One region of the Bacillus sp. C28GYM-DRY-1 genome, then DNA from elsewhere that is predicted to be linked to it. Evidence: predicted binding sites of a transcription regulator. Region 1 holds the regulator's gene; the other holds the start of a gene.
The links. The regulator LexA, encoded in region 1, represses DNA repair genes until DNA is damaged. The targets are predictions, from matches to a motif close to CGAACATATGTTCG.
Positions count from the first base shown of each region.

Region 2: uvrB (excinuclease ABC subunit UvrB) is a predicted target of LexA. The motif match lies at 2,500-2,513, and genes of this name have one in related genera.

Region 1 covers NZ_JAUMKF010000001.1:286,997-292,641, forward strand. The annotation lists gene Q3W56_RS01475 (poly-gamma-glutamate hydrolase family protein) at 1-265, shown strand, start outside; gene Q3W56_RS01480 (YndM family protein) at 288-740, opposite strand; gene fosM (FosM family fosfomycin resistance protein) at 921-1,343, shown strand; gene Q3W56_RS01490 (hypothetical protein) at 1,420-1,848, shown strand; gene lexA (transcriptional repressor LexA) at 2,240-2,857, opposite strand; gene yneA (cell division suppressor protein YneA) at 3,007-3,324, shown strand; gene Q3W56_RS01505 (YneB family resolvase-like protein) at 3,345-3,998, shown strand; gene Q3W56_RS01510 (DUF896 domain-containing protein) at 4,062-4,295, shown strand; gene tkt (transketolase) at 4,463-5,645, shown strand, end outside.
Region 2 covers NZ_JAUMKF010000002.1:151,299-156,943, forward strand. The annotation lists gene uvrA (excinuclease ABC subunit UvrA) at 1-429, opposite strand, end outside; gene uvrB (excinuclease ABC subunit UvrB) at 437-2,422, opposite strand; gene Q3W56_RS02920 (DUF2198 family protein) at 2,607-2,837, opposite strand; gene Q3W56_RS02925 (PEP/pyruvate-binding domain-containing protein) at 3,308-5,645, shown strand, end outside.

The DNA.
Region 1 (5,645 bases):
AAGAGCGGCAGATTTAGTTAAAAGACTGCAAAATGCCGGTTTTCCTGCGGTACTGCTCGGTATGGATCATCCGCACGCAGGTGTAAGTCCGAATAACATCGCAAATAAATCAAAAACAGGTTTGAGTATCCAGTTAGAAATGAGCACTGGTTTTAGAAAATCTTTGTTCGGCATTTTTTCTTTAAAGAGCAGATCTGTCACTCAAAATGAGAGGTTTTACGATTTTACAGAAGTGCTGTCCCGTTTTATCAATAATAGCTACTGAAAAATAGGAGGCGTTTAGCCTCCTATTCCTCGTGATTCTCCTTCGTAACGTCAGGAAACAGCTCGTCTGCGGCTTCTATTTGATACTGCAGAGTGTTATCCCTGGCTGACAGTTCATTTCGAAAGGTTTCATCCAGCACATTTTTTAGCAAATACCGATGAAAAAAGTATTCAAAAACAGTAAGACAGGCAGCGGAAAGTAGAGCAGCTGCAAACGGTGGGAAATCATTTCTTGTTTGGGTTAAAACAAAGACCCAAAGAATAACGAATGAAAGTCCAAAGTCAGCCAATGAAGCTGTAATATTGTTTGTTCGCGGAAGGACGAGCATGTCACCGGATAGATAGGAAACAAAACCTAGGAAAAGTGCTATAAACATCACACTTAAAAAGGGCGCGTGATAGACTCTGTCCAATATCACATATAAAAGGGCAAAAGTGAAAGCAACCTTTGAAGCAAGAGCAATGATATGTTTCATTTAACCACCTAAATTGTTATTTTTGAAGAAAACCCTTGGCTGTAAATGAATGACAAAGAACATTCACAGTCATTAGTGTAAACAATCCGATGTTGTTTACACTGGTATTTTTTGCTGACTGAAACTTTTTTGGGAAAAAGTCGTACATATGGATGATCAGCTTTCAAGGGGGAATGATTTGTGAAGGTAAAAGGAATCAACCATTTATTATTTTCAGTTTCTCATCTGTATACATCGATTGATTTTTATCAAAAAGTATTTGATGCCAAGCTTCTGGTAAAGGGAAAAACAACAGCATATTTTGATTTAAATGGCATATGGCTTGCGCTTAATGAAGAACCTGACATTCCGAGAAATGACATTAAGGCGTCTTATACCCATATTGCATTTACTATCGAAGATCATGAGTTTGAGAAAATGTCAGCGAAATTAAAAAGGCTTCATGTCAATATTCTGCCGGGCAGAGAACGAGATGAACGAGATCGAAAATCAATTTATTTTACCGATCCAGACGGTCACAAATTTGAATTTCATACAGGAACCCTTCAGGACAGGCTTCGTTATTATAAACAGGAGAAAAAGCATATGGATTTTTATGATTGAAACAACCTCTTGGTATTACACAGAACATGTACATAAATCTTATGAAAGGTTAAAATATGGAAAAGAAAGGATGTGATTGAAAATAAAAATCTTGGGCTTAACAGCAGTTTTGATGTGTTTTTTCGGCATTGGCAGTACCCACGTGTCAGCTTTAGATTTTGATCACAAAACAAACTTTATTTTAAATGACAGCACAAAATCGTTTGTTCTGGACAATATTAATGATGTTCCGGCGATCGACTATATTTTAGGCTATCAGTTGACGATCTTGGGAGCCAATACTTGCTCAGTTGAGATTAAACTTCAGCGAATGAGGCTTACGGGAGAATATACCACGCTGAGCACGAAGCAATTCAGCGGAAGCTGGTTTGATTTTAGCGCTCAGGATAAGGTTTCTATCGATCCATTTCACCGATACCGTATATTTGCAGAAGAACACTCAGAAAACTGCACAAGTGTTCGGGTAAAGGGCAGTTATGGTGTACAGTATTTACAATTTGATTGAAGCTCACGTTGATCAGGAGAGGTGAGCTGTTTTTTTTAGATTATGTTGAACTAAGTTTACTGTATACTAAATTTTCATTAAATTTCAATGTCGCGCTCCATAAATATACATGAAGCCGCGCTATTCCACGCCCTATGAGAATGAAACATTTTTCAAGAAAATAACGTCTAATATTTTAAACAACAATAACCTGATAAAAGTTTCCTGAAGGAAAGAAAATTTCTTGACTTCAACAATTATCCGGTGGATAATTATGGTGTAAACATGATGTTCTTTTCCCCTCCTATTCAGGCTCGCACCCAAAAGCCAGGGCGAGCCTGCTTTTTGTACAATAAACCCCCTCTCCGTAAAGGAAGAGGGGGTTATTTCATGCATTTGATAGATTAATAGGTTAATGGACGGTTCTGAACACGCCAATCACTTTCCCTAGAATACTGACATTCTGCAAGATGATAGGTTCCATCGTTGGGTTTTCAGGCTGTAAGCGAATGTGAGTATCCTCTTTATAGAAACGTTTAACCGTAGCTTCATCATCTTCTGTCATCGCAACTACAATTTCCCCGTTGTTCGCTGTATTTTGCTGTTTAACGATGACATAATCCTTATCGAGAATACCAGCATCAATCATGCTGTCTCCCATGATCTCCAACATAAATACATGCTCGTCCGGAGGAACCATACGATCAGGAAGCGGAAAATATTCTTCAATATTTTCTACTGCTGTAATAGGAGATCCCGCCGTGACTTTCCCGATGACGGGTACATTAACGATCTGACTTTGCGGAATGTCTACTTCTTCATCAAGGATTTCTATTGCTCTAGGTTTTGTCGGATCCCGTCTAATCAGCCCTTTTGTTTCCAAACGGGCCAAATGGCCGTGGACAGTTGAGCTGGACGCAAGCCCAACAGCCTCTCCGATTTCTCTCACGGAAGGCGGATATCCTTTTGATTTTACCTCTGCTTTAATAAAACGGAGGATATCTAGTTGCCTTTTTGATAGCTTCGTCATTTTTTGCACCTCAAAACGTCGATTTTAAGAAGATTATAGCATGATTTTCCTTACAGTACAAACATAGGTTCGAAAAAACAATTGACAGAAACGTTTGTTCGTATATACTGAAATTATAAAAAGGCGAACAAACATTCCTGTTGGAGGTTATGAGCATGAGTAAAGAATCTATTATTTTTGTTGGTCTATTCTCAGTGATTTTGAGCGCAGTTATCCTTTTGCTGTCATATACAAGCAGCGGTCAGGACCTTAATCAGTATGCTAAAATAGAAGTCCAGCAAGGCGACACACTTTGGTCAATTGCTGATCAGGTTGCAGATACAAAAAAGATAAACAAAAACGATTTTATTGAATGGGTAGCTGATAAAAATCATCTGCAGACGTCTGATATCCAGCCGGGAGACGAGCTGGTGATCCCATTGAAAAAAAAACATCAGGATGCATATGAATTAGCAACTGTAAGATAGAGAGGAAAGATAGAAAAAAAATGAAAGCACTCATATATGCCCGCGTAAGCACAAATAAAGAACAGCAGGAAACCTCATTAAAGCGGCAGGTGGAGGAGCTAACAGCCATTGCAGCAGAGAACGGCATGGAAGCCGTCAAAGTGATTTCTGAAAAAGCCAGTGGATACGAAATGGATCGGGACGGTGTATTTGAACTGCTGGATGAGATCAAGAATTCGGGTATTGATGTTATTTTGGTTCAGGATGAGACTAGGCTCGGTCGGGGAAATGCAAAAATTGCCCTGCTCCATTGTATCTACAGAGAAGGTGTGAAAGTCTATACAACGGCTCACAGAGGTGAATTGGAGTTATCGGAGGCTGATTCTATGGTGCTGGAGATCGTCAGCATAGTGGAAGAGTATCAGCGCAAAATTCACAACATGAAAATCAAGCGGGGAATGAAGCGTGCAGTAAAAAATGGCTTTAAACCGCAAAAAAACTTGAAAAACCAACATGAAAACAGCGGAAAAGATAGAATAGAGGTCCCAATCTCAGAGATTGTCCGCCTAAGAGCGAATAAACTGACGTTTGCAGAAATTGCGGCAACGCTAAGAGGGTTTGGCTATGATGTGTCTAAAGCTACCGTCCACCGGCGGTATCAAGAGTACATAGAGAATGATGAGACAGCCGAGTGAATAGGTTGTAAAACTCTTTTTGATCTAGTACTATATAGACAAAATGCAATAAAGGAGTTTAACATGATTTCAAACGCTAAAATTGCCAGAATTAATGAACTTGCTGCTAAAGCCAAAGCTGGCGTTATAACAGAAGAAGAAAAAGCCGAACAGCAAAAGCTCCGTCAAGAGTACTTAAAAGGTTTTCGCTCATCTATGAAAAACACGTTGAAAAGTGTGAAAATTATTGATCCAGAAGGCAATGATGTGACACCAGAAAAGCTAAAAAAAGAACAAAGAAATAACAAACTTCACTAATATGAGAGGAATACGGAAATATCGTATTCCTCTTTTGCATATACTATGAGCAAAACTCTTATGTGACAAAATTCAACAAGTTTCTCTCGAATTTAAGCTGAAACAGTTGAGAAAAAGTCGTCAGACATTTATGATGTAAGGGTACAACACATAGGAAGGGGATTTTTATGGATACAATTGAAAAGAAATCAGTTGCTACCATTCGCACACTCTCAATAGACGCTATTGAAAAAGCAAATTCTGGTCACCCAGGAATGCCAATGGGGGCTGCTCCAATGGCATACACGCTGTGGACAAAATTTATGAACGTAAGTCCGGCAAACCCTGGCTGGTTTAACCGTGACCGTTTTGTTTTATCTGCTGGACACGGATCAGCACTTTTATACAGCATGCTTCATTTAAGCGGGTTTGATCTTAGCATCGAAGATCTTAAGGGATTCCGCCAGTGGGGCAGCAAAACACCTGGACATCCAGAATTCGGGCATACTGCCGGTGTGGATGCCACAACAGGTCCGCTCGGACAAGGAATTGCCATGGCGGTCGGAATGGCTATCGCTGAACGCCATTTAGCGGAAACTTACAACCGCGATTCATTTAACGTAGTCGATCATTATACATACAGTATTTGCGGTGATGGTGATTTAATGGAAGGCATTTCTTCTGAAGCCGCTTCACTCGCAGGCCATCTTCAGCTTGGCCGTCTGATCGTATTATACGATTCTAATGACATCTCTCTGGATGGGGACCTTGACCGTTCATTCTCTGAAAACGTGAAACAGCGTTTTGAAGCAATGAATTGGGAAGTTCTTTATGTTGAGGATGGAAACAACATCGAAGAATTAACAGCAGCTATCGAAAAAGCACGCCAAAATGAAAAGAAACCTACATTAATTGAAGTGAAAACGACAATCGGTTTCGGTTCACCTAACCGTGCCGGCACATCCGGTGTTCACGGAGCTCCGCTTGGTAAAGAGGAAAGCAAGTTAACAAAAGAAGCTTATGCGTGGACATATGAAGAAGATTTCTACGTACCGGCAGAAGTATATGAGCATTTTGCTTCAGCGGTTAAAGAATCAGGAGAGAAAAAAGAACAGGAATGGAATGCTCAATTCGCTAAATATAAAGAAGTTTATCCTGAACTTGCTGAACAGCTTGAGCTGGCAATTAAAGGAGAGCTTCCGAAGGACTGGGATCAAGAGGTTCCTGTTTATGAAAAAGGAAGCAGCCTGGCATCCCGCGCCTCTTCCGGTGAAGTTCTCAACGGACTTGCGAAAAAAATTCCATTCTTTGTCGGAGGATCTGCTGACCTAGCGGGATCAAACAAAACGACAATTAAAAATGCCGGTGATT
Region 2 (5,645 bases), on a different contig from region 1:
TTCCAGAATTCTGTCCACCATTTGTTCGATGGTCTGCGATGTAATCTCAATCCCGTGCTCTGGACAATGAGGCTTCCCTACTCTCGCATACAAAAGACGCAGGTAATCATAAATCTCAGTAACCGTACCGACAGTTGACCTCGGATTGCGGCTCGTTGTTTTCTGATCGATGCTGATGGCAGGAGAAAGCCCCTCAATCGCATCGACATCCGGCTTATCCATTTGCCCTAAAAACTGGCGGGCATATGCAGACAGCGACTCGACATACCGTCTCTGCCCTTCTGCATATATGGTGTCAAAGGCAAGGGAGGATTTGCCTGATCCGGACAAACCCGTAATAACGACAAGCTGATCTCTTGGAATTGTTACATCGATATTTTTCAGGTTATGTGCCCTGGCTCCCTTCACCTCTATCCGATCCATAGCCATTTGTTCATCATCCTTCCGCTTTTAGCTCTAAAAGTAAATCGCGAAGCTCCGCGGCTCTTTCAAAGTCAAGCGCCTTGGCGGCTTCCTTCATTTCGTGCTCCATCTGTTCGACGACTTTCTGGCGTTCTTTCTTCGTCATTTTCGACAGCTTCGGCGCGGCTTTTGTTTTGTATTCCGCTTTATCTTCAGCTGCTACTGTGGCACGAATGACATCGCGAATTTCTTTATTGATCGTTTTCGGCGTAATGCCGTGCTCTTCGTTAAACCGCTCCTGCTGCTCGCGGCGGCGTTTTGTCTCATTAATCGCAATTTCCATAGATTTCGTCATTTTATCTGCGTACATAATGACGCGTCCTTCAGAGTTCCTTGCTGCCCGTCCGATGGTCTGAATCAGAGAACGCTCAGACCGTAGGAAGCCTTCCTTATCCGCATCCAAAATCGCAACGAGAGATACTTCGGGAATGTCGAGCCCTTCCCTCAGCAGGTTGATGCCGACAAGTACATCATGCTTGCCAAGGCGCAGATCGCGGATGATTTCAATCCGTTCAAGCGTCTTAATCTCTGAATGCAGATAGTTTACTTTAATGCCGATTTCTTTTAAATAATCGGTCAGATCCTCTGACATTTTCTTCGTCAAGGTTGTCACGAGGACCCGTTCATCCCGCTCGATTCTTGCTTGAATTTCGCCGATCAAATCGTCAATCTGGCCTTCGATCGGGCGCACGTCAATAAGCGGGTCAAGAAGGCCTGTCGGACGGATGATCTGCTCGATCATTTCATCCGTATGCTCAATCTCATACTGGCCTGGTGTTGCTGATACATACACGATATTGTGCATATGCTTTTCAAATTCTTCAAACCGGAGCGGACGGTTATCAAGCGCTGACGGAAGCCGGAAACCGTGATCCACCAGCACCTGTTTCCGCGCCTGATCTCCATTAAACATGCCGCGCACCTGAGGAATCGTCACATGCGACTCATCTACCACGATCATAAAATCGTCAGGGAAATAATCAAGAAGCGTATACGGTGTTGAACCCGGAGGCCGAAGTGTCAAATGTCTTGAGTAGTTTTCAATGCCGGAGCAGAAACCCATTTCCCGCATCATTTCAAGATCATATCTAGTCCGCTGTTCTAAACGCTGCGCTTCAAGCAGCTTGCCGTTTTCATGCATGACCTTCAGCTGCTCCTCAAGCTCTTCCTCGATATTTTGAATCGCTTTCTCCATTTTCTCTGCCCGCGTTACGAAGTGGGATGCAGGGAAAATCGCGACATGATCACGGTCGCCGAGAATTTCTCCTGTCAGGGCGTCCACTTCCCGAATCCGTTCGATTTCATCACCGAAAAACTCAACTCTGATACAGTGTTCATCACGGGATGCCGGGAAGATTTCCACTACATCTCCGCGCACACGAAATGTACCACGCTGAAAGTCGATATCGTTGCGGGCATATTGGATGTCTACTAGTTTTCTGAGCAGCTCGTTGCGCTCAATTTCCATTTCAGGTCGCAGTGACACAACCATTTCCCGGTATTCTTCAGGCGAACCGAGGCCATATATACAAGACACACTCGCAATAATAATGACATCTCTCCGCTCAAACAGAGATGATGTTGCGGAGTGTCTTAATTTATCTATTTCATCATTAATACTTGCGTCTTTCTCTATAAACGTATCCGTTTGAGGCACATACGCCTCCGGCTGATAATAATCGTAGTAGCTGACAAAATACTCGACAGCGTTGTTCGGGAAAAATTCCTTGAACTCACTGTAAAGCTGTCCGGCGAGGGTTTTGTTATGGGCAATTACGAGCGTCGGCTTATTGACTTCTTTAATCAAATTGGACACCGTAAATGTTTTGCCCGTTCCTGTCGCTCCCAGCAGAGTCTGGTGCTTCTTGCCCTCCTGAATTCCTTTTACAAGTTTTTCAATGGCTTTCGGCTGATCTCCCTGGGGCTGATATTTCGAGACTAACTCAAAGCGATCTTTCACAAAATAAGCCTCCGTTTCTTTAACGAAATCTTCCTATAGATATAGTAACACAATGGAATGCAAAATCACTAAAAACACGAACTAAAGTTCGGTGGTTTTTTATTTCCAGCTGTTTTCGTGTATAAAAAACCTGCTTTTAAAACGTAAAAGCAGGAATTCAGTCTTTATATTCATTATGTCCGATTTATTCTTCTTTTTTCTCAGCAGCTTTTTTGGCCATATACAGTCCGCCAGCCACAAGAGACACAACATCCAATCCTACAATAAAATACGTTTCTGTATAGCCTTTTAAATAAGAAGCAAACAGCAATGCAGCAGTTAGAGCAATCGCTACATAATGATTAAAGGTGACTCTTGTAAAAAGAACAACAAGCATAAAAGGGAAAAACATTGCAAAAACGGCTTTTGTAATCAACAAAAACCCTCCTCAGGGATTCTTCATCTGATCTGATTATAGTAAAAAATGAAGAATCGGACAATCGTGCAATCGTTCCCTCTTTCTACAACATACCCTTTTTCAGCCAAAATCAATCACCGTATTGCATTTTGGTGCCGATAACAGCACAACAAGCACCTCTTTCATTTTGCCACTGTTCCAATCAGCGGCATTTTTTTATGAAGTCATAAACCTCAGCTGCATATTCATGCCCGCTGCCAAATTCCGAGAATAAAAGAAAAATAGGCACACTGCACCAGTACGGCCGTATTTTTCATGATAATCTAACTAACTTAACTATTCATTTTAATTAGGACTTTCTGCGTTTGACAGCATTTTCCTAAATACCTACAATTGAATGATAGTGTTCACTATCATTTTTTTGAACACAGGCTCCGTCATAAAAGACTAGAGAGAAAAACAATATGAAGGAAAGAGGGGTTTCAAATATGTATTCTGTATTATTTCGCCAAGCAGAAGAGTCCAGCCAGCTTGCAGGAGCAAAAGGCATGAACTTGATTAAATTGGCCAAACACGGTCTTCCTGTTCCGAACGGGTTTATTATTCAGACGAATGCACTTGCCCGTTTTATGGAGGATAACCAGCTCCATGAAACTAGCGAAAACATCGAAAGCGGGATCATCGCCGGAACATTTTCTGAAGAACTGAAACATGAACTGACAAGTTCCTTTTACAAGCTGAGAGAATCATACCGATCCGTTGCCGTGCGTTCTTCATCTGCCTCGGAAGATTTAGAAGGCGCTTCATTCGCGGGTCAATATGAAACCTATTTAAATATTAAAACAGAGGAAGAGTTTCTAACTAAAGTGAAAGAGTGCTGGGCCTCATTTTTCTCCGGCCGAGTCAGCAGCTATAAGAAAAAAATGAATAACCACATCGCAGAGCCGTTAATGGGAGTTGTCGTTCAGGGCCTGATCCATTCAGAGGTATCAGGTGTTATTTTTAGCCGTAATCCTGTTACCCATGATGATAGGGAGCTGTTAATCAGCGCCAGCTATGGTTTGGGGGAGGCTGTCGTGTCAGGAAGTGTCACCCCAGACACATTTATAGTCAATAAATCTTCGTTTGAGATTCAGAAAGAAATAGGTGCAAAGGAAATCTATATGGAGGCTGCAGCAGCAGGAATCACCGAAAAAGAAACGAGCGAAGATATGCGCAGCCGTTTTTGCCTTGCAGATGATCAAGTAATTGAACTGGCTGAAATCACGAAAAAAACCGAAGACCTGTACGGATATCCAGTCGATATAGAATTCGGAATCGCTGATCATCACGTATACCTTCTGCAGGCCCGCCCGATTACAACCATTGAACAGGACGAAAAAGCGGCAGAAGAAGAACGCAGCTTCATGATTACAGATGCTGATATGAATGATTTCTGGCTCAACATGGAGTCACATATTGAAGGCCCGGTGAGCCCGTTATTTTCATCCTTGATCGTACCTGCGTTGGAGTATGGCTTGAAGAGGAGCATGCAAAAGTTCCCGATTGGTGTAGTTGTTGAAGAAGTAAAACTTTATCGCGGACATATTTATTCCAAAAGCCAGGGCGGACAGCAGCTGCCTTCTGAAAACTGCGGCAAAGAGCTTTTCCCAATATTATCGGAGCGTATGTATGACATCATCAATCACACATATCTCCCATTTTATAAAACGCTTGACCAGCTCTCACAAACTGAGCATACCGCAGAAAGTGCACTGGATGCTTTTCAAAAACTGAAGGCCTTTTATCTTACGGCTTATGAGGAGCACTTCAATATCGTTTTTCCGCAAATTCTTCTAACAAACAAATTGCAAGCGATGTACCAGCTAATTCAAGGAGAATCCGAAAACGCTCATTTCTACGAAATGCTGACAGGCAAAATGAACAAATCACTTGAAACAGACCGCCGCTTATGGCTATTTTCTGTTGAAGTTCAGGATAAGCCGAATCTGCTGTCCATTTTTGAAAACACCAAGCCGGAACATCTGCAGGAAAAAATGGAACAAACAGATGAGGGCAGACACTTCCTGAAGAACCTCCATGAATTTTTACAGGAATACGGATGGCGATCTGTAAAGAGCCATGATCTGATTCAAGAGACCTGGGCAGAAAACCCATATTATGCCCTTGCCAATATTCAAAACTATGTCCGCAATGGCTATCATTTTGACAATGAATTTCAGAAAACGAAAGAAAAACGCGAGAAATTATACAATGACTTTATGGATAACATAGAAGACCCCGATTTGCGTAAAGAATTTGACCGTTATTATCAATGGACGCTGAACTCTGCAAATATAAAGGATGATCACCACTTTTATATTGATGCCATGCTGGATGCCAAGGCGAGAGTCTTTTTGCTAAAGATAGGTGAATGGCTGGCGGAAAACGGTGTCATTCAAAATCGTGAAGACCTTTGGTTCTTATATGATGATGAAGTGGAAAACGCGCTTCTTCACCCTGTATCCCTGCAAGAAAAGGCTGAAAAACGCAGACAGACCTTTCACGAGTATGAGCTTGCTCAAGCCCCTGCCTATCTCGGCACTCCAACAAAAGAACAGCTCAAAGCTGCAGAAGATATTGTCGGCACTGTGATAGAGGATGAAAAAAACACGGAGCATCATATTTTTGGTATTGCGGCATCAAGCGGCATTGCAACAGGTCCGGTAAAAATCATTCGGGACGCCAGTGAATTTTCTCAATTCAATCCTGGGGATGTCCTCGTTTGCAAAATGACAACACCGCTATGGACCAGCCTGTTTCAAGACGCAAAAGCAATTATTACTG